Regions from separate parts of the Streptomyces sp. NPDC053426 genome, predicted to be linked through region 1. Evidence: riboswitches for the same ligand, from Rfam matches in the RefSeq annotation. Region 1 holds a riboswitch; each other region holds the start of a gene.
What was found. A riboswitch is a leader RNA that binds a small molecule or an ion and turns the genes downstream of it on or off. The one in region 1 is predicted to bind cyclic di-AMP.

Region 1 (7,262 bases):
GGCAGGACCGGCGACTTCTACGCCCACCAGCACGAGGAAGGCGTCGAACCGGACCTGGTGTGCGTGGCCAAGGCGCTCTCCGGCGGCTACGTACCGGTGGGCGCCACGATCGGCAAGGACTGGATCTTCAGGAAGGTCTACTCGTCGATGGACCGGGTGCTGGTCCACTCGGCCAGCTTCGGGGCCAACGCCCAGGCCATGGCGGCGGGTCTCGCGGTGCTGTCGGTCATGGAGAACGAGCGGATCGTCGCCCGCGCCCGCGGCACCGGCGAGCTGCTGCGCACCCGGCTGGCCGCACTCACCGAGAAGTACGAGCTGCTCGCCGACGTCCGGGGCCGGGGACTGATGATCGGCATCGAGTTCGGCCGGCCCCGGTCACTGAGACTGCGCTCGCGCTGGACCGTGCTCCAGGCCGCCCGCAAGGGACTCTTCGCGCAGATGGTGGTCGTCCCGCTGCTGCAACGGCACCGCATCCTCACCCAGGTCTCCGGCGACCACCTGGAGGTGATCAAACTGATCCCGCCGCTGATCATCGACGAGGAGGACGTCAACCGGTTCGTGGACGCCTTCACCGCGGTGATGGACGACGCGCACGACGGCGGCCTGGTGTGGGAGTTCGGCAGGACGCTGGTGAAACAGGCGGTGACCGACCGCTGACCCTCGTGCTCGTGCCGGGTTTGCCTCTGGGGCAAGAGAATTGCCCCTGGGGCAAATCCGGGGCTCAATGGAGGCATGAGCTCCTCCGAGACCGGGCCGCCGGCCGAACCGGCCGACGCGCTCCCCGTGGTCGCGCCGCAGCTGCGCGCCCTGCGGCGACGGGCCTCCCTCACGCTGGAGGCCGCCGCCCGCGACGCGGGTCTGTCGCCCGCCCACCTCTCCCGGCTGGAGACCGGACAGCGCCAGCCCTCGCTGCCGATGCTGCTCTCCCTCGCCCGCATCTACGGTACGACCGTCTCCGAGCTGCTCGGTGAGTCGGCCGCCGACCGGGACGCCGTGGTGCGCGCCGCCGACATGGAGTCCACGGCGGCGGGCGGCTGGACGTACTGGCAGGCCGGTGCCGCCGGGCGGGGCATGCAGGCCCTGCGGGTCCGTGTGCCGCACGGCTCCCAGGGCGACATCGTGCGCGTCCACCCCGGCGAGGAATGGCTGTACGTCCTCAAGGGGCGGCTGCGGCTGCGCCTCGGGGACACCCTGCACCGGCTCGCCCCGGGCGACAGCGCGCACTTCGACTCGCTGACCCCGCACCGCATCGCCGCCGCCGACCCCGACGGGGTCGAGCTGCTGTTCGTCCACACCCTGCTGCAGAGTCCCACGGCCGCGCTGTGCCTGGGCCCGATCCACGGAGAAGCGACATGACCGGCAAAGACATGGAAGAGAAGCTCCCCCGGGCCCTGTGGGTGCGGCTGTTCATCTACGTGGTGGTGGGACACCTCTTCGCGGCCTTCATCTACTTCCTCTTCGAGATGGCCCCGAAGAAGTAGGCGCGAAGCAGGCGCCCGCCTCAGTCGAGCAGGCGCTCACGCAGCCGCTCCCGGTCCTCGGGCGTGAGCCCGAGCGCCCGCTCCAGATACGGCTCCACACCGCCCCAGGTCTCCTCGACGGTCTCGAAGGCCGCCGACAGGTATTCCGCGCGCGCGTCGAACAGCGGGCTGAGCAGCTCCATGACCTCGGGGGAGTAGGCCGAGGCGGAGCTGCCGCTGCGCTGCACCTTGTAGCGGCGGTGCTTGGCGTTGGACTTCAGGTAGTCGTCGACGATCGCGTCGCGCTCGACGCCCACCGCGAGCAGCGTCACCGCCACCGAGAGCCCCGCGCGGTCCTTGCCCGCCGCGCAGTGCATCAGCGCGGGAACGCTGTCCTCGGCGAGCGAGCGCAGCACCCGGGAGTGCTCGGCGGTGCGCTCCTTGATGATCAGCCGGTAGGAGCTGATCATCCGGTCCGCGCCCTTGCCGTCCGCGAGGATCGAGCGAAGCTGCTCCAGATCGCCGTCGCGGACCATCTTCCAGAACTCGGCGCCGTCGGCCGGGTCGCTGAGCGGCAGGTTCACATTGCGCACGCCCGGCAGCGCGACGTCCGGCCCCTCCAGCTTCTGGTCGGCCGCGTTGCGGAAGTCGAAGACCGTGTGCAGTCCGAGCGAGGACAGGAAGACGGTGTCCTCCGCGGTCGCGTGGGCGAGATGGCCGCTGCGGAACAGCACACCGTGCCGCACCCGCCTGCCGTCGACGGTCGGCAGTCCGCCCACGTCGCGGAAGTTGCGTACTCCGGCCAGCTCGGGTTCGGTCGACGGCACCTGCTGCGTCACGAAGGACTCCTCCCACTCGGCGCCGCCGACGGGGCTCGTCGACGGGCACGAGTCGACGATACGACATGCCTGCCTGGGGCAATGAGTTGTCCACAGGCATTGCCCGGCCGCCCTCACGCCCCCGATGATGTTGGTGTCTGATCGCATCTGTTCGGGTCTGTTGGAGGTTCGGTGGCGCAGGTCTCCCAAGACGGTCGTACGTGGCTCCTGTCGGGGCCGGCCAGCAGCTACGCGCTCCATGTCACGGACCGCGACGAGCTGGTGCATCTGCACTGGGGCCCGAGGATCACGCCGGCCGACGCGGAGGCCCTCGCCGCGCGCCCGCTGCCGGACGACTGGCCGTTCGAGTCCCGTCTGGACGGGCGCGAGGAGTACCCGGTCGAGGGCGGCCCCCGCTTCGTGAGGCCCGCCCTGTCCGTACGCACCGCCGACGGACGGCGCGGCACCGAGTGGACCTTCGACGGCCACGAGACGGACGACGGCGAAACCGGCGACGGCGAAACCGGAGACGGCGAACTCCGCCTCCGCTTCCGCGACGGCGAGCTGACCGTGACCCTGCACTACCGGATGCGCGACGACGTGGTCGAACGCTGGGTGACCCTGCACAACCGGGGACCCGCGGTCGAGCTCCTGCGCGCCGACTCCGCCACCTGGACCCTGCCCGAGCGCGAGCACTGGCGGCTGTCCCAGCTCCACGGCCGCTGGGCCGCCGAGTCCCGGCTGGCCCGCTCCCCGCTCACCTACGGCGAGAAGGTCATCGGCAGCCGCCGAGGCCACACCGGACACCAGCACCTGCCCTGGGTCGCGCTCGACACCGACGCCACCGAGGAACGCGGCGAGGTCTACGGCTGCGCCCTCGGCTGGTCCGGCTCCTGGCGCGTCTGCGTCGCCCGACTCCCCGACGCGCGCGTGCAGATCACCGGCGGCGCGGGACACGACGACTCCGGCCTGCTGATGCTGGGCACGGGGGAGACGTACGCCACACCGGTCTTCGCCGGTCTGTGGAGCGACGGCGGCTTCGGCGGCGCCAGCCGCGCCTGGCACGCCTACCAGCGGACCTGCGTCGTCCCGCACGCGGACCGGGACCGGCCCGTGCTGTTCAACTCCTGGGAGGCCACCGGGTTCGACATCTCGGAGGAGCGGCAGCGGGGGCTCGCGGCGCGGGCCGCCGCGATGGGCGTCGAACTGTTCGTGGTCGACGACGGCTGGTTCGGGGCGCGTACGAGCGACCGGGCCGGGCTCGGCGACTGGACGCCCAACCCCGACCGCTTCCCCGGCGGCCTGAAACCCCTCGCCGACCATGTGCACGGGCTCGGGATGCAGTTCGGCATCTGGGTCGAGCCGGAGATGGTCAACCCCGACAGCGACCTCTACCGCGCACACCCCGACTGGGTGCAGTTCCAGCCGGGCCGCCGGCGCACGGAGTACCGCAACCAGCTCGTGCTCAACCTCGCGCGGGACGACGTGCGGGAGTACCTCTGGGAGCAGCTCGACGCACTGCTCTCCGGCACCCCCGTCGACTATGTGAAGTGGGACTTCAACCGCTGCTCCACCGACGCCGGCTGGCCGGACGACCCGTACCCGCAGCGGCTGTGGACCGACCACGTGCGCGGCCTGTACGCCCTGCTGGACCGGCTGCGGGCGGCCCATCCGGGCGTGGCCTTCGAGTCCTGCTCGGGCGGCGGCGGGCGGATCGACCTGGGGGTCCTCTCCCGTACCGACCAGGTGTGGACCTCGGACAACACCGACCCGCTCGACCGGCTCGCCATTCAGCACGGCTTCAGCCAGCTCCACCCGGCCCGGGTGATGGCCGCCTGGGTCACCGACAGCCCGAACGCGATGCTCAACGGGCGGGTCAGTCCGCTGCGCTTCCGGTTCGTCGGCGCCATGGCCGGGGTGCTCGGCGTCGGCGGCGACCTCGCGCGGTGGAGCGAGGAGGAACTCGCCGAGGCGCGGGAGTGGGTCGCGCTCTACAAGGAGATCCGGCCCGTCGTCCAGCGCGGCGACCTGTACCGGCTGCGCCCTCCGGAGGGCGGACTGAGCGCGGTGCAGTACGTCCTCGGCGACGAGACCGTCGTCCTCGCCTGCCTCCAGGCGCAGCACTACGGAGAGCCCGTTCCGGCCCTCCGGCTGCGCGGCCTCGACCCGGAGGCGTCGTACGAATGCCGCGAAACCGGCGAAACGTACCGAGGTGCCCTCTTGCTGCACCACGGGCTGCGCACCGGTCTGCGGGGAGATCTGGACGCCGCGGTGGTGCGGCTGCGGCGCCTGCGATCCGGCGATTAGGGCGTTCTGTCCGATTAGGTGGATTCGCCATAACGTGCCCCGAAAGAAAGGGAGATGGGGAAGGGGTGCGTGAGCAGCGTCATATCCGTGACGATGCGTTGTCGCCATGCTCACGTAATTCTGTGGAACGACAAGGGAATTCACGGGGGAAAAGGAATCCCGGCTGACGCTCGGTGACGTCAATTCCGCCTTTGGATCACGGAAAAACGCGTTCGCGGTGAACATCGCGCTTGTCCCCTCGCGTCCGGGTCGCTTACGTTCGCCACCGATCCGGACGGACGCCCAATCCTGCCGCCGCCCGGAGCCCGTACCCACACTGACCCGTGCACGGCAGGAGCGGGGGACCCACAGGTACCACTGCCTGTTCCGGTTCCCGGAACGGCTTGGGGTTAAGTCGCGCCAGAACGCGGCCGGGCATCTCCAGCCCGCACCCGACAGCTCACCTCGTAGGCGCCGGAGAGGAATTCGACATGCCCGCGAAGGGTAAGCACCGCCGTACCAAGGCCCAGCGTTTCACCCGCTCCATCGCCGTCGCCGGAACCGGTGGCGCCGCACTCGCCCTGCCGCTTCTCGGCGCCGCCGGCGCGCACGCCGCCACGCCGGGGGCCGCCCCCGAAAAGGCCGTCCAGTCCCTTTCCGTGGCCGGCCAGAAGGCCACCGCCGAAAAGAGCGACGACGGCCGCACGTACATCGTGAAGGCCGGCGACTACCTCGCGAAGATCGCCGAGACGGAGCACGTCGACGGTGGCTGGAAGCAGCTCTACACGGACAACCGCGAGGTCATCGGCGACGACCCGTCGCTCATCCACCCCGGCCTGAAGCTCTCCGTCGACGGCGAGGCCGCCACGAGCGCGCCGGAGAAGTCGTCCGCCCCGGCGGCCCCGCAGGCCTCGGAGCAGGAGGCCGAGAAGCCGGCGGAGCAGCCCGCCGAGCAGCCCTCCTCGGACGCCTCCGCCCAGACCACGGGCGCCGACCAGGCCGCGAGCGCCTCCGGTTACAGCTCCCCGGTGCCCGGCGCCGGGCTCGGCACCGCCTACAAGGTGGCCGGCAGCATGTGGTCCAGCGGCTACCACACCGGCGTCGACTTCGCCGTCCCGACCGGCACCTCCCTGAAGGCCGTCGGCGCGGGCACCGTCGTCTCCGCGGGCTGGGCCGGCGCGTACGGCAACCAGGTCGTCATCCAGCTCGAGGACGGCCACTACGCCCAGTACGCCCACCTGTCCTCGCTCTCCGTCTCGGCCGGCCAGACCGTGACCGGCGGCCAGCAGGTCGGCCTCTCCGGTTCGACCGGCAACTCGACCGGCCCGCACCTGCACTTCGAGATCCGCACCACCCCGGACTACGGCTCGGACGTGGACCCGATCTCCTACCTCCGCTCCAAGGGCGTCTCCATCGGCTGACCCCCGCGGCGACCTTCCTGACACGCACGCCGAAGGCCGGACCCCGATCCCCGGGGCCGGCCTTCGGCGTATTCCGGAATTGGCCAACATTTTGAGAGTGTCTTATCTCACCGCACGTCAACCCTTCCTTACGGTCGCGTAGGTCACATTCGAAGGTGAATCATGAGCGGTTGTGGCAGACGATTCGAAGAGTGACAGCAGAGCAGTGATCGGGTCGTACGTGGCGGTGGGGGACAGCTTCACCGAAGGCGTCGGCGACCCCGGCCCCGACGGGGCGTTCGTCGGCTGGGCCGACCGGTTCGCCGTACTTCTCGCGGACCTCCGGCCCGAGGGGGACTTCGCGTACACCAATCTCGCCGTACGCGGAAAGCTGCTGGACCAGATCGTGGCGGACCAGCTTCCGAAGGCGGTCGAACTCGCCCCCGACCTGGTCTCGTTCTGCGCGGGCGGCAATGACATCCTCCGCCCCGGCAGCGACCCGGACGAGGTGGCCGAGCGGTTCGAGCGGGCGATCGCCGCGCTCACCGCCGTGTCCGGCACGGTGCTGGTGACGACCGGGTTCGACACCCGTGGCGTGCCCCTGCTGAAGCATCTGCGCGGCAAGATCGCGACGTACAACGGGCATGTGCGGGCCGTCGCCGACCGCTACGGCTGCCCCGTGCTCGACCTGTGGTCCCTCAGGAGCGTCCAGGACCGCAGGGCCTGGGACGCCGACCGGCTGCACCTGTCGCCGGAGGGGCACACCCGCGTCGCGCTCCGCGCCGGGCAGGCCCTCGGCCTGGACACCCCCGCCGATCCGGAACAGGCCTGGCCGCCCCTGCCGCCCCGCGGCACCCTCGACATCCGGCGGGACGACGTCCACTGGGCCCGCGAGTACCTGGTGCCGTGGATCGGCCGCCGGCTGCGCGGGGAGTCGTCGGGCGACCACGTGATCGCCAAGGGGACGCTGTCGCCGGACGACATCAAGGAACGGATCGCCTCGGTGGCGTGAGAGCCGTTTCACGTGGGCGGCCGCATTCGGCACCACGCCGCCGGATGCGGCCGCCCATAATGGAATGCCTGACCGACTCCACTTGGAGGTACCGTGGCCGGTTCCCGTTCTCAGAGCTCCGGGCTGCGCGCCCTGCGGCCCGTGGCCTTCGGCGCGGACCCGAGTGGCGAGCGCATGGCACGCATCCGCAGATCCCCGCACTTCAAGGACGGCGTGTTCCAGAACCCCGGGGGCACCGCCCGGATCCGCCCGTCGGGGTCGACGCGGGACCTGGCGAAGATCTACT
Region 2 (7,262 bases), on a different contig from region 1:
CCGCTCGGTCATCCGTACGCAGCCGACGTCCACGGAGCGGGCGGCGCGCACGTGGTCGTCGCCCACGACGAACTCGGTCGAGCCGCCGCCGATGTCCACGACCAGGAACGGGCGGCGCAGATCGGCCCGGCCCGTCAGCTCCCTGGTGGCCCCGGTGAAGGAGAACTCGGCCTCCTGGTCACCGGTGATGACCTCGGGCTCCACGCCCAGGATGTCCACCACCCCGCGCACGAACGCGTCGCGGTTCTCGGCGTCGCGGGAGGCGGAGGTGGCGACGAAGCGCAGGTGCTCCGCGCCGTGCTCCTTGATGATCTCCGCGTACTCGCGGCAGGCGGCGAACGTCCGCTCCAGCGCCTCCGGCGCCAGCCGGCCCGTACGGTCGACGCCCTGGCCGAGCCGTACGATCGTCATACGACGGTCCAGATCGGTGAGTTCACCGGTCTCCGGGTCCGCGTCGGCCACCAGCAGCCGGATGGAGTTCGTACCGCAGTCGACGGCGGCGACCCGGGTCACTGGCCGTCCTCCTTCGCGGGGAGCGTCACACAGGCGCCCTTGCTCCACCACTGGGGCAGCATCGCCAGCGCCTCGTCGCCCAGCGGGTTGACGCCGGGGCCCGCGGCCAGCGAGTGGGCGACCAGCACGTGCAGGCACTTCACCCGGTCCGGCATGCCGCCCGCGCTGGGGAAGTTCTTCAGCTCCTCGATCTCGTCGCGGCGCCGGATGTAGTCCTCGTGCGCCGCGCGGTACGCGGCCGCCAGCACCGGGTCGGTGGCCAGCCGCTCCGTCATCTCCTTCATCACGCCGTTCGCCTCCAGCGTCCCGATCGCGGAGTTCGCCTTCGGGCAGGTGAGGTAGTAGAGCGTCGGGAAGGGGGTGCCGTCGGGCAGCCTCGGCGCGGTCTCCACGACGTCCGGCTGTCCGCAGGGGCAGCGGTGCGCGATGGCGCGCAGCCCGCGCGGGGGCCGCCCGAGCTGCTGCTTGAAGGCCTCGACGTCCGCGTCGGTGGGTTCGGTGCGCGGGGTCGTGGGCGGGGGCGTGTCCATAACTGTCTTTCTTACGGCTTTCTGCGAAGGGTCACTGGTCTGCGGCGGCGTCGGCCTTGTCGACGCCGTCCCAGACGTTCGCGTACCAGGGGCGGTCGGCGGCTTCGAGATCCGTACGGGACTGCTTCGCCGTACCCGGGTCGATGACGATGTAGCCGGTCTCGCCGGGCAGGACGTAATGCAGCCGCCTGCGGATCTCCTGCTCGGCGTACGCGTCGTCCTGCCAGCGGGCCTTCATGTCGCGCAGCCGTTCGACCCGCTGACGGGCCTCGTCCTGCTCCTGCCGGAGGTCGGCGATGTCCGCGCGCTGGGAGACGTACTGCCGCATGGGATAGGCGAGGGCGACGATCAGGGAGCAGACCACCAGGGCGAGCAGCGCGGCCCGGCCGGTCAGCCGGGAGCGGCGGGCCTGGCGTTTGGTCTGCGAGCGGTAGACCCGGGCCGCGGTCTGCTCGCCGATCAGCCGGATCCTGGTCGCGGTGGAGAAACGGTCCCGGTCCTTGACCGCCATGTTCCCGCCTCTCGTTCACCGTCATACGCGCGTACGTCCCCGCACACGGTACGGGACCGGGTACGGGGACGTACGTACGACGCTGCCTCTTACGGGGCGGGTCAGCCCTTGAAGCGCGGGAACGCGCTGCGGCCGGCGTACACCGCCGCGTCGTCGAGGATCTCCTCGATGCGCAGGAGCTGGTTGTACTTGGCGACGCGCTCGGAGCGGGCCGGGGCGCCGGTCTTGATCTGGCCGCAGTTGGTGGCGACGGCCAGGTCGGCGATGGTGACGTCCTCGGTCTCGCCGGAGCGGTGGGACATCATGCACTTGAAGCCGTTGCGCTGGGCCAGCTCGACGGCGTCCAGGGTCTCGGTCAGCGAGCCGATCTGGTTGACCTTGACCAGCAGGGCGTTGGCGGCGCTCTCCTCGATGCCGCGGGCGAGGCGCTCGGGGTTGGTGACGAACAGGTCGTCGCCGACGAGCTGGACCTTGTCACCGAGCTTGGCGGTGATGGTCTTCCAGCCCTCCCAGTCGTCCTCGAACAGCGGGTCCTCGATGGAGACGAGCGGGTACGCCTCGACGAGCTCGGCGTAGTACTCGGTCATCTCGGCGGCGGAGCGCTCCTTGCCCTCGAAGGTGTAGGAGCCGTCCTTGTAGAACTCGGACGCGGCGACGTCGAGCGCGAGGGCGATCTGCTCGCCGGGGGTGTAGCCGGCCTCCTTGATGGCCTCGAGGATGAGGTCGAGGGCCTCGCGGTTGGAGCCGAGGTTCGGGGCGAAGCCGCCCTCGTCGCCGAGGCCGGTGGCCAGGCCCTTGCTCTTCAGGACCTTCTTGAGGGTGTGGTAGACCTCGGTGCCCCAGCGCAGGGCCTCGGAGAAGGACTCCGCGCCGATCGGGGCGATCATGAACTCCTGGATGTCCACGTTGGAGTCGGCGTGCGAGCCGCCGTTCAGGATGTTCATCATCGGCACCGGCAGCAGGTGCGCGTTGGGGCCGCCCAGGTAGCGGAAGAGCGGGAGGTCGCTGGCCTCGGAGGCGGCGTGGGCGACGGCGAGCGAGACGCCGAGGATGGCGTTGGCGCCGAGGGAGCCCTTGTTGTCGGTGGCGTCCAGGTCGAACATCGCCTGGTCGATCAGGCGCTGCTCGGTGGCGTCGTAGCCGACGAGCTCCGGGCCGATCTGCTCGATGACGGCCAGGACGGCCTTCTCGACACCCTTGCCCAGGTAACGGTTGGCATCGCCGTCACGGAGTTCGATGGCCTCGAAGGCGCCGGTGGAGGCGCCGGACGGGACGGCGGCACGACCCGTGCTGCCGTCGTCGAGGCCGACCTCGACCTCGACCGTGGGGTTGCCTCGGGAGTCCAGGATTTCCCGGGCTACGACGACGTCGATGGACGGCACGAGCATCTCCTTCTTGGATGTGACGCGGGTGAGCAGGACCCCGGAGGGTCTTGCGAGTCCGAGCCTAACCGGCTCGGGGCGATCGGGCCGCCGGTCGCCCGCCCCGTGGACAGAACCGAGAGTAAATTGTTTCCGAACGGAACAAAGCGGTTTCCGGAAACCCGGCCGTGAAAAACCCCGCCCCGGCGCGTACGGGGGAAAACGCACCGGGGCGGGGAGCAGGGGGGCAGCCGCTTACTTGAGGTGCAGCTGCTGGCCCGGGTAGATGAGGTCGGCGTCGTCGACGATGTCGTCGTTCAGCTCGAACAGCTCGGCCCAGCCGCCCTCGACGTCGTGCTCGGCGGCGATGGAGCTGAGCGTGTCGCCCTTGACGACCTTGTACTCGCCGTCGCCCTTCTCGACCTTCTCGCCGGTCGGGGTGGTGACGGTCTTCTCCTCGGCCTTCTTCTCGGCCTTCTTCTCGGCCTTCCGCTCGACCTGCTTCTCGGTCTCCTGCTCGGCGGCCGGGCGCTCGGCGGAGCGGGAGGCCTTCTGCCCGGTCTCACGGGTCTCGGTGGAACCGGTGCTCTGCGAGGAGCCCGAGTCGTTCGCGGAGGAGCCGGTGTAGGCGGCGTTGGACAGGCCCGTGCCGCAGACCGGCCAGGCGCCCTTGCCCTGGCCCGCGAGGACCTTCTCGGCGATCTCGATCTGCTGCGCCTTGCTGGCCTGGTCGGCGGTGGAGGCGTACTGCGTGCCGCCGTACGCGGCCCAGGTGGAGGCGGAGAACTGCAGACCGCCGTAGTAACCGTTGCCGGTGTTGATGGACCAGTTGCCGCCGGACTCGCACTGGGCGACGGCGTCCCACTCGGAGGCGGTGGCGGCGGAGGCGCTGCCGGCCGCCATCAGCGGGGCGGCGACGGCGGCGGAGGCGACACCGGCGACGGCGATCGCGCGGGTGGCCTTGGACGGACGACGGTGCTTGCCCTTGCCGGAGAACAGCATGGTGGATCCCCTCACCGACGCCTGCGAGGTGAGCTGTCGGGTTCGGGCCGGTTGAGTTGCCCGGCCACGCCCCTCACGGGACGCGGCTTCACCCCAAGCCCTCTCCGGTGTCAACCACCGGAAGGGGCGCTTACCTTGGGTCCCCCGCTCCTGCCTACGGCGCATGACGCGACGACTGTTCCCGTGCTGCCACTGGCAGGATTCGGCGTGGCGGCAGCCGGGGCCCGCGGTGGCGAGCGGTCACGACCGTAGACACGCGATCCGCGGAATTTCAAAGACGATCAGGGCCTCTGAGACCTATCTCTCACAGTCTTTAAACCGGACATTCGACGCGAACCATGACGCCAACTGCCGCCGCACCCGGGCTCTTTCGGGCGTCACTTTTCGTCCGGTTCGACCCCGACCTCGAGCTCCTGACCCGGCAGGATGAGGTCCGGGTCGGCGCCGACGACCTGCTCGTTCTCGGCGTAGAGCGACCGCCATCCGCCGCCCAGCTCAAGGGAGTCGGCGATGGACGAGAGGCTGTCGCCGGTGCGCACGGTGTACGAGCCGTCGGCGGCATCGCGCGAGGCGTCGGTGCCGCGCGAGGCATGCCGGCCGGACGATTCCGACGTACGGTCCTCCGCCCCACCCTCCTCGGCGGTGGCGCCGCGGTGGCGGCCGGTGCCGGTGCCTTCGGCGTCGGTGACCTCGGAAGAGCCGGTGGTCTGCCCGGACTTGTCCGACTCGTCACTCTTGGGAGTGGCCGAGGCGGAGGGGGAGGTGCCGGATCCACCGTCGGAGCCGGTGTCCGAATCCGTGCCCGAGTCGCTCGACTTGTCGGACTTGGCCGATTCACCGGCTGTTCCTTCACCGTCCTCCGCCCCTTCCGCGCCGGACGACGGATCGGACGTGGCCGACGGGGAGGACGAAGCGGACGAATCACCGGAGTCCGACGATCCGGACGAGTCCGAAGAGTCGGTGGAATCGGAAGAGCCGGAGGACCTGGAGGAGCCGGAGGAGCCGGACGTGTCCGAGGTCGAGTCCTCCGCCACGCCCGTGTCGATGTCGGCCGACGCCGAATCCTGGTTCAGGCCCGCCGTCAGTCCGCAGGTGCGCCACGCGCCGACCCCCTGGTCGGCGAGGATTCTCTCGGCCACGGCTATCTGCTGGCCGCGGCTGGCCTGGTCGGGGCTGGTCGCGTAGTCCAGTCCGCCGTAGTTCTCCCAGTCGTCCTGGGTCAACTGCAGGCCGCCGTAGTAGCCGTTGCCGGTGTTCTGGCTCCATGAGCCGCCGGACTCGCACTCGGCGACCCGGTCCCAGGTCGTGCCGTCGGCCGCGCTGGCGCTGCCGGCCCCGAGGAGCGGGATCGCGATGGCGGAGCCGGTCACCCCGGCCGCGACGAGGAGAGCCGGAGCCTGGCGGGGGCGGCGGTGCCGACCGTTCCCGGAGAGCATGCGGAGACCTTTCGCAAGACAGCAATGACCGACGCGGCGAACGGAATTCGAACCGATGCACCGCACTTGATGGGTGAACGTATCCGCAGACGATCACTTGTCACAAGTTCATGCCGCGCAGATCACGTGAAGATCACAGAGTTGAGGGCGTGTCATGTTTGCGCTGGTCCTCTCGGGGGCACAGCGGACGGCTGCCCGGTCCGTCACTTCCGCGGCGGGGTGAACTCCACCGGGAGCGTGCGCAGTCCGCGCATGATGAGCCCGCCCCGCCAGCGGAGTTCGGCCGGTTCCGCCGCGAGCCGCAGGTCCGGCAGGCGCGTCAGCAGGGTGGCGAGCGCGGTCTGGCCCTCCAGACGGGCCAGCGGGGCGCCCAGGCAGTAGTGGATGCCGTGGCCGTATCCCAGATGCTGGTTGTCGCGCCGGCCGAGGTCGAGCACGTCCGGGTCGGCGAACCGCTCCGGGTCCCGGTCCGCGGCGGCGAGCACGACGAGGACGGGGTCGCCGGCCGCGATGCGCTGCCCGCCGATGGTGACCGGCTCGGTGGCGAACCGCCAGGTGGCGAGCTCCACGGGACCGTCGTACCGCAGGAGCTCCTCGACACCGGTCTCCAGCAGCCCGCGCTCCCCGGCGGCGAGGGCCCGTTGCAGGCGCTCGCGCTGGCCGGGGTGGGTGAGCAGGGCGTAGGTGCCGTTGCCGATGAGATTGACGGTGGTCTCGAAACCGGCGAACAGCAGGATGAACGCCATGGCGGCGGCCTCGTTCTCGGTGAGGTGCTCACCGTGGTCGGAGGCGCGGATGAGGCCGGAGATGAGGTCCTCGCCGGGGACGGGTTCGGCGGGGAGCACCTCGCGCTTGCGGTGGATCAGCTCGGCGAGGTAGCCGCGCATCTTCTTCACGGACCGGGCGACCCCGCCGCGCGGGCCCCCGCCGTGCCGGATCATCATGCCCGCCCAGTCCCGGAAGTCGTCCTGGTCCTCGCGCGGGACGCCGAGCAGGTCGCAGATGGCGTAGATGGGCAGGGGGAAGGCGAACTCGTGGATGAGGTCGGCGGAGCCGCTGTCCGCGAACCGGTCGATGAGCCCGTCGGTGAGCTCCTGCACGCGGGGCGCGAACTCGGCGACCCGGCGCGGGGTGAACGCCTTGCTGACCAGCCGGCGCAGCCGGGTGTGGTCCGGCGGGTCGATGTTCAGCAGATGCGTCATCAGCTCCGCCTGCCGCTCCCCCGGGATACCGGTCTTGCCCTTGGCGTGCGCGGGCTCGTCGTGGTGCGCGGGGTTCTTGGACAGCCGGTTGTCGGCGAGCGTCTGCTTGGCATCGGCGTACCGCGTGACCAGCCAGGCCTCCACCCCACTGGGCAACCGGGTCCTGCGCACGGGCTCATGCTCACGCAGCCAGGCGTAGGCGGGGTAGGGATCGGCGGCGAACTCCCAGGTGAAGAGTTCGGGAGTGGTGGGCTGGTCATGCATGCGGTGACCCTAACGGGCGGAACGGGGAGCGCGGCGCGGCAGAACTCGGGTGACCGGGGTCGTCCGGCGGGTGCGGGCGCGTCGACGTTGTTCGCGCAGTTCCCCGCGCCCCTGAAGATGCGCTCCTTTCAGGGGCGCGGGGAACTGCGCGAAGGGGGTCTGGGGGCGAAGCCCCCAGGGACGGGAAGGGGCGGCGGGGGCGAAAAACCCCTGTCCGCACCCCGCGCTCAGCCCTCGCCCCGGCCGCCCTCCGCAAAACGAATCGCGTCGCGATACACCCGCGCCGCCGCCCGCAACGCCGCCTCCGGATCCACCCCCGCCGCCTCCGCGCGGACCGCCAGGGCGAGCAGTTCGTAGCCGATGCCCTCGCCCGTGGGGAGGGGGACGGAGAGGTCGGCGGTGCGGACGCGGGACGCCAGCTTCGCGGTGAGGGCGAGGGCGGG
Region 3 (7,262 bases), on a different contig from region 1:
CGTTGGCGGCGCTCAGGATGGTCTGCGTGGAGCGGTAGTTCTGCTCCAGCAGGATCGTCGTCGCGTCCGGGTAGTCCTCCTCGAACTGGAGGATGTTGCGGATCGTCGCACCGCGGAAGGCGTAGATCGACTGGTCGGCGTCGCCCACCACGCACAGCTCGGCGGGCGGCACCTCGGCCTCGGACGGTGCGCCGGCGGGGTGCCCGGAGGTGCCGACGAGCTCGCGCACCAGCGCGTACTGGGCGTGGTTGGTGTCCTGGTACTCGTCGACCATGACGTGCCGGAAGCGGCGGCGGTAGTGCTCGGCGACGTCCGGGAAGGCGCGCAGCAGATTGACCGTCGTCATGATCAGGTCGTCGAAGTCGAGGGCGTTGGCCTCCCGCAGCCGCGACTGGTAGAGCGCGTAGGCCTGGGCGAGGGTCTTCTCGAATCCGTCGGCGGCCCGGGCGGCGAAGTCCTCCTCGTCGATCAGCTCGTTCTTCAGGTTGCTGATCTTGGCGCTGAAGGACTTCGGCGGGAAGCGCTTGGGGTCGAGCTCCAGGTCGCGGCAGACCAGGGCCATCAGGCGCTTGGAGTCGGCGGCGTCGTAGATCGAGAACGACGACGTGAAGCCGAGCTTCTTGCTCTCGCGGCGCAGGATGCGCACGCACGCGCTGTGGAACGTCATGACCCACATGGCGCCCGCGCGCGGGCCGACGAGCTGCTCGACGCGCTCCTTCATCTCGCCCGCGGCCTTGTTGGTGAAGGTGATCGCGAGGATCTGGCCCGGGTGGACGTGCCGCTCGGCCAGCAGGTGGGCGATGCGGTGGGTGAGCACGCGGGTCTTGCCGGAGCCGGCGCCGGCCACGATGAGCAGCGGGGAGCCGGAGTGCACGACGGCGGCGCGCTGGTTGTCGTTCAGCCCCTCCAGCAGCGCGGCGGCGTCGATCACCGGGCGCGGGGCGCCGTCGCGGTAGTAGCCTCCCCCACTCTCGGCTTCGCTCGAGCGGGGGGACCCCCATCGGTCCGGCGGCACGTCGAACTTCCCGCCGAACAGGTCGTCCGGGATCTGCTCCGGTACGTGCTCGTCCTCGGGCGGTGGCGGGGGCTCGCCCTCGGGGCCCCGCTGGGCCTGGAGGTCCGCCAGGAAGCTGTCGTCAAAGAGGCTGCTCATCGCTCTCCGAGTCTAGGGCGCCCCACCGACAACCCGGGGCCGCCCCGGGAACATCCCCGGAATCCGGCGGCCCGGACGGGGCGCGCACCCTCCAGAACCGCCGCCTCACCCTGAGTGACACCACCCACAAGGTCACGAAAATGTATCGGGCATATCACCCATCAACCTTCACAGGGGCCACACCAGTTGGCTACGGTGCGGGCGGGCCGTACGACCCCCACCGGCGAACCCCGCCGGGCCGCGCGGCCTCCGCCGAGTCCGTCACTGCCCTCGCGGCAGCCGGAGCCGGGGACCCACCGAGACCTTGGGGTGAATCGGCCCACTCCCCCGCGGAGCGGCCGTAGGGCAACCCTTCCGAACCACCCGCCCGAACCCGACAGCTAACCCGGTAGGCGGAGCTTTGGAAGGAGTCGCCTCCCTTGGCGTCGCACCGCAAGTCGCGCACCCCCGGCACGCGCGTGGCAGGCATACGGACCCCGGCCCTCGCCACGGCCGCCCTGACCTCCGTGGCCCTGCTGTCCCAGACGGCCACCGCCGCCCCCTCCGCCCCCTCCGCCGACGGCAAGCCGAGCCTGGAGGAGGTCGAGAAGAAGGTCGACGACCTCTACCGCCAGGCGGAGTCGGCGACCGAGAAGTACAACGCGGCCAAGGAGAAGACCGCGAAGCAGCGCAAGCAGGTGGACACGCTCCTCGACGACGTGGCCAAGCGCACCCAGAAGCTCAACGAGGCGCGGGCGGAGCTGGGTTCCTTCGCCGCCGCCCAGTACCGGACCGGCGCCGGCGTCCCCGACACCGCGACCTTCCTGCTCGCGGACACGCCGCAGGACATCTTCGACCAGCGCCAGGTGATGGACCGGATGACCGGCCGCCAGAAGGAAGCGGTCGACGACTACGTCACCCAGCAGTCCGAGACGATGAAGAAGCGCCAGGAGGCCACCGAGAGCCTCCAGACGCTCACCGAGACCCAGGGCGACCTGAAGACGGCCAAGGCCACCGTCCAGAAGAAGCTCACCGACGCGCGCGAGCTGATGTCGAAGCTGACCGCCGAGAAGAAGGCGCGGCTCGCGGCGATCGAGAGGAAGAAGCAGGAGGAGGCCGCCCGCGAGGCCGCCGAGCTCGCCCGGCAGCAGGCGGAGCGGCAGAAGGCCCAGGAGGAGGCCGCCCAGCAGGACAGCGGCACCTCGGACGGCACCTCCGGGTCCTCCGGCTCGGCCACCACGCCGTCGACGTCGACGGACTCCTCGTACGCCACCAAGGCCGAGAAGGCCCTCGCCTTCGCCCGCGCGCAGATCGGCAAGCCGTACGTCTGGGGCGCCACCGGCCCCGGCTCCTACGACTGCTCCGGCCTCACCCAGGCCGCCTGGAAGGCCGCCGGCGTCACCCTCCCGCGCACCACCTACGACCAGGTGAACGCGGGCACGACGGTCCCCGTCTCCCAGGCCCAGCCCGGTGACCTGGTCTTCTTCTACGACGACGTCACCCACGTGGGCATCTACATCGGCAACGGGATGATGATCCACGCGCCGAAGCCCGGCACGTACGTCCGCGAGGAGTCGATCTACTACGACGGCGAGTCCTCGATCCACAGCGTGGTGCGGCCCGCCTGATCCGCTCGGGAGGGGACGGAGCACGGGGGTTCCTCCGGCGCCGTCCCCTTTCCGTGCCGGCCCGCGCTACGGCACGCGGTGCCGGGCGGCCGCGTTCCCCCCGGAAACGCCGGGGCGTGTTCCGTCGTGGGCCGCGGTCACGTCCGGGCCCGTGGAACAGGCCGTCAGGTCCACAGCACCGCGATGAAGACGTTCGTCACGGTCAGCAGTCCGACCAGACCGAACAGGCCCTTCTCCACCTTCTCGTCGTCCCGCTTCACGTACACCAGGCCGAGGATCACGATCAGCAGGGCCAGCTTCACGCCGATCTTGATGTTGTCGACGGAGTAGCCCTGGGCCTGGTTGAGGCCGACCAGGACCACACCGGTGACCAGCATCGTCAGCGCACCGTGCAGCATCGCGGGGACGAACCGGGCGGTGCCCGCGCCCATCGCCTTCATCTGGGTGAGGAAGCCGCCGAGGAGCGACGCGATGCCGATGATGTGCAGACCGACGAAGAGGTGGATGAGTACGTCCATGAGGCCGGAGCCTAGCCACAGCCGCCCCGTAGCACTCCGGCGCCCTCATCCGTCCTTCCTCCGCCATATCGGTCATCACCCTGAGTGAAGACGACGAAGCCGGAACGGGATCCTGGTCACTTACGGTCACCCGGCGGTCCGCTCACGCCACTTCCGCACAACCCGTTACCGGGGCCGCGCGGCCGGGCCTAGCGTCCTCCTCCAGGTGACCGGCTCTCCACCGCCGCCCGGTCCAGGGGCGGCGACCGGACACCACCGCAGAGAAGGTCCGGCGGCGGACGGCTCCCCCTGTGCACCCCCGCCGCCGGACCACCGGACGGCAGTCCGCTCCGCGCGGTCGTCGGAAAGGACGGGAAGCCAGGTGGCAGCGCACCGCAGGATCCGACAGCGCGTCGCGGGCGGCACCACGGCCCGCGCGGCCACCGCCGTCGCCCTCGCCGGCGCGGCCACCGCGACCGGCTTCGACGGGACGGGACACGCCGAACCGCGGCTGACACCGGGCCAGGTCAAGGCCGAGGTCGACAGGCTCTACCGGGAGGCGGAGACCGCCACCGAGAAGTACAACGGCGCCAAGGAGGAGGCCGAGTCGGCCCAGCGGCGGCTGCGCGACCTGCAGGACGAGGCGGCCCGCAGGAAGGACCGGCTCAACTCCGCACAGGACGCCCTGGGCACGGTCGCCGCGGCGCAGTACCGCGGCAGCGGCCTCGACCCCGCCCTCCAGCTCTTCCTCTCCGAGGATCCCGACGGCTATCTGGACGGCGCCGCGCTCGCGGAACGGGCGGGCAGCCGCCGGCAGGCGGCGGTGGGACGCGTACGCACACAGCTCCGGGAGATCGAGCAGTTGCGCGGCGCCGCGCGCGTCGAGGTGACATCGCTGACGTCCCGCCGCGCCGAACTCGAACGGCACAAGAAGACGGTCGACACCAAGCTGACCGCCGCCCGCCGGCTGCTGTCCCGGCTGACCCCCGGGCAACGCGCGGGACTCACCGACGGCACCGGCCGCGCCCCGCACTCCCCGACGGACGCCCGGGACGCCGCTCTCGCGGCCCCCGGCCCCCGCGCGGCGGAGGCCGTCTCCTACGCCTACGCCAAGCTCGGCAGCCCCTACGTCTGGGGCGCGACCGGCCCGGACGCCTTCGACTGCTCGGGCCTCGTCCAGGCCGCGTACCGCTCCGCCGGTGTCTCCCTGCCCCGCACCACCTACGCCCAGATCGACGCCGGCCGCCGCGTCCCCCGCTCCGGACTCCGCCCCGGGGACCTGGTCTTCTTCTACTCCGGCATCAGCCACGTCGGCATCTACGTCGGCGACGGCCGCATGATCCACGCCCCGAACCCCTCGGCCCCGGTCCGCGTGGCCCCCATCGACGAGATGCCGTTCGCGGGGGCGACGCGGGTGGTCTGAACGGCCCGCTCAGACCAGTCGCCGCGCCGTCGCCCAGCGGGTCAGTTCGTGGCGGTTGGAGAGCTGGAGCTTGCGCAGGACCGCCGAGACGTGGGACTCGACCGTCTTCACCGAGATGAAGAGCTGCTTGGCGATCTCCTTGTAGGCGTAGCCGCGGGCGATCAGCCGCAGGACCTCCCGCTCGCGCTGGGTGAGGCGGTCGAGGTCCTCGTCGACCGGCGGGGCGTCGGTCGAGGCGAAGGCGTCCAGGACGAAGCCGGCCAGGCGCGGGGAGAAGACGGCGTCGCCCTCCTGGACCCGGAAGATCGAGTCGACCAGGTCGGCCCCGGTGATCGTCTTGGTCACGTAGCCGCGGGCACCGCCCCGGATCACCCCGATCACGTCCTCCGCCGCGTCCGACACGGACAGGGCGAGGAAACGGACCGGCTGCTCGGCATCGCCCATCAACGGGGTGCAGCGCCGCAGCACTTCGACGCCGCCGCCACCGGGCAGGTGCACGTCGAGCAGGACCACCTCGGGCCGGGTCGCGGTGATGACCGTGACCGCCTGGTCGACGTCGGCGGCCTCGCCGACCACCTCGACACCCGTCTGCGCGGTCTGCCCTATCTCCGCCTGGACGCCCGTGCGGAACATGCGGTGATCGTCGACGAGGACCACCCGCACATGACGCCCGGCGCTCTCCGCGTCCCCCGTCGTTCCGTTCGCCTCGGTCGGCTCGCTCATGACGTCTTCTCCGCCCTCTCCATCTCCAGCTCGACCTCCGTGCCGCCGTCCGGCACCGCGCGCAGCCGCGCCGTGCCTCCGTTGCGCTCCATGCGGCCGATGATCGATTCTCTGACGCCCATGCGGTCGGCGGGTATCGAGTCCAGGTCGAAGCCGGGGCCGCGGTCCCGGACGGACACGAAGACCGTCCTTCCCTCGACTTCGGCGTAGACCTGCACCGCGCCTCCCTCGCCACCGTACTTGGCGGCGTTGACCATCGCTTCGCGCGCGGCCTGCATCTGTGCGCCGATTCTCTCGTCGAGCGGGCAGTCGCCGACGACCACCACCTCGAGGGGGACGCCGTGCTTGTCCTCCACCTCGGCGGCGTTGCGCTTCACCGCCTCGGCGAGGGTGGCGGGTTCGTCGTCCTCGTCCTTGCCGTTGCCCTCCGGCTTGTAGAGCCAGGCGCGCAGGTCGCGCTCCTGGGCCCGGGCCAGGCGGCGCACCTCGCCCGCGTTGTCCGCGTTGCGCTGGATCAGGGTGAGGGTGTGCAGCACCGAGTCGTGGACATGGGCGGCGACCTCCGCGCGCTCCTGCGCCCGGATGCGCATCAGGCGCTCCTCGGAGAGGTCCTGGGTCATGCGTACGAGGTAGGGGCCGGCGAGGAGGGTGATGCCGACGAGGACCGCGAGGGCCGCCTGGAGCACCGAGCCGAGGTGGCTGCCGGAGCCCCGCAGGACGAAGATGCCCGAGGCGCCCGCCGTCACCAGGAGCACACCGGCCCCGGCCCGCAGCAGCGTGACCGTGCGACGGCGGCGGCCGACCTCCATCCAGCGGGCCCGGCGGGCGTTGTCCGCCTGCCGCCAGACCAGGGCGACGCCCGCGCCGACCAGCACGGTCGGCCAGAGGTAGGCCCTGGCCCCGTTGGTCAGGTTCACATTGCCCACGAAGATCATGGACACGACGACCATGAGGAGCAGGGCGACGATCTGCCCCTTGTCCGGTTTCCGGGTGACGAGTCTGCGCCGGCCGTCCGGCGAGGTCTCCGTCGTCACCAGCGAGGGCGGCTTCTGCGCGTCCACACCGCCGACGCCCAGCGGTACGAAGAACCAGAACGCGGCGTACAGCAGCGCGCCGAGACCGTCGGCCGTGAACAGGCCGACGAAGACGAGGCGTACCCAGATCACGGGCAGCCCGATGTGTCCGGCGAGCCCCCGCGCCACACCACCGAGCCAGCGTCCGTCACTGCTGCGGTAGAGCTTGCGCGGCGGCCGCGGCTCGGCTACGGGCGCTGCTGCGGCTTCCGACATGCCAACGATGGTCACACGCCCGGAGTACCGGAGCATCAGGGTCGGTCCCGGAGACTCCCCTGATCTCCGCGGCCCTGGTCCGTCGAACGCTCCCCCGGTCCCACTCGGGGACCGATATCAGGGTCCGGCCAGGGTCGTACCGACTGCCGCCGCGGCGGCTCGCCCGTCACCATGGACCCATGACCGATCACCAGCACGCCACGACGGGTCCGGGACCCGTCTCGGGCCCGGAGGGAGCGACCGCCCCGCCACCGGAGCCGGCCGACGAGAGCGGGCACTTCCGGCGCGACCGCCGGCACCAGATGCTCGGCGGGGTGTGCGCGGGGCTCGGCCGGCAGTGCGACATGGACCCGGTGATCTTCCGGATCACGCTCGCGGTCCTGTCCGCCACCGGCGGCATCGGCCTCATCTTCTACGGCTTCGCCTGGCTCTTCGTCCCGTACGAGGACGAGGAGGAGAACGAGATCCGCCGGCTGCTGACCGGCCGGGTCGACGGCCACACCCTGGCTGCCGTGCTGTTCGCGCTGGTCGGCTGCGGCGTCTTCCTCACCATGCTGAGCAACGACGGGG

Region 2: linked by a shared signal. The riboswitch ahead of ACZ62B_RS20440 (transglycosylase family protein) and the one ahead of ACZ62B_RS38590 (M23 family metallopeptidase) in region 1 are both predicted to bind cyclic di-AMP.
Region 3: linked by a shared signal. The riboswitch ahead of ACZ62B_RS11720 (C40 family peptidase) and the one ahead of ACZ62B_RS38590 (M23 family metallopeptidase) in region 1 are both predicted to bind cyclic di-AMP.

The regions. Positions count from the first base shown of each region.
Region 1 is NZ_JBVJKE010000041.1:13,531-20,792, forward strand. It holds gene ACZ62B_RS38565 (aspartate aminotransferase family protein) at 1-657, shown strand, start outside; gene ACZ62B_RS38570 (helix-turn-helix domain-containing protein) at 733-1,356, shown strand; gene ACZ62B_RS38575 (DUF6126 family protein) at 1,353-1,481, shown strand; gene ACZ62B_RS38580 (tyrosine-protein phosphatase) at 1,502-2,299, opposite strand; gene ACZ62B_RS38585 (alpha-galactosidase) at 2,471-4,585, shown strand; cyclic di-AMP (ydaO/yuaA leader) riboswitch at 4,894-5,051, shown strand; gene ACZ62B_RS38590 (M23 family metallopeptidase) at 5,056-5,985, shown strand; gene ACZ62B_RS38595 (SGNH/GDSL hydrolase family protein) at 6,191-6,976, shown strand; gene ACZ62B_RS38600 (MBL fold metallo-hydrolase) at 7,070-7,262, shown strand, end outside.
Region 2 is NZ_JBVJKE010000009.1:264,775-272,036, reverse strand. It holds gene ACZ62B_RS20460 (Ppx/GppA phosphatase family protein) at 1-513, opposite strand, end outside; gene ACZ62B_RS20455 (DUF501 domain-containing protein) at 510-1,043, opposite strand; gene ACZ62B_RS20450 (FtsB family cell division protein) at 1,075-1,554, opposite strand; gene eno (phosphopyruvate hydratase) at 1,656-2,936, opposite strand; gene ACZ62B_RS20440 (transglycosylase family protein) at 3,171-3,917, opposite strand; cyclic di-AMP (ydaO/yuaA leader) riboswitch at 3,921-4,089, opposite strand; gene ACZ62B_RS20435 (transglycosylase family protein) at 4,295-5,353, opposite strand; gene ACZ62B_RS20430 (cytochrome P450 family protein) at 5,557-6,819, opposite strand; gene ACZ62B_RS20425 (nucleoside triphosphate pyrophosphohydrolase) at 7,047-7,262, opposite strand, start outside.
Region 3 is NZ_JBVJKE010000004.1:473,437-480,698, reverse strand. It holds gene pcrA (DNA helicase PcrA) at 1-1,153, opposite strand, end outside; cyclic di-AMP (ydaO/yuaA leader) riboswitch at 1,415-1,565, shown strand; gene ACZ62B_RS11720 (C40 family peptidase) at 1,573-2,760, shown strand; gene ACZ62B_RS11715 (hypothetical protein) at 2,925-3,278, opposite strand; gene ACZ62B_RS11710 (C40 family peptidase) at 3,640-4,680, shown strand; gene ACZ62B_RS11705 (LuxR C-terminal-related transcriptional regulator) at 4,690-5,403, opposite strand; gene ACZ62B_RS11700 (PspC domain-containing protein) at 5,400-6,692, opposite strand; gene ACZ62B_RS11695 (PspC domain-containing protein) at 6,872-7,262, shown strand, end outside.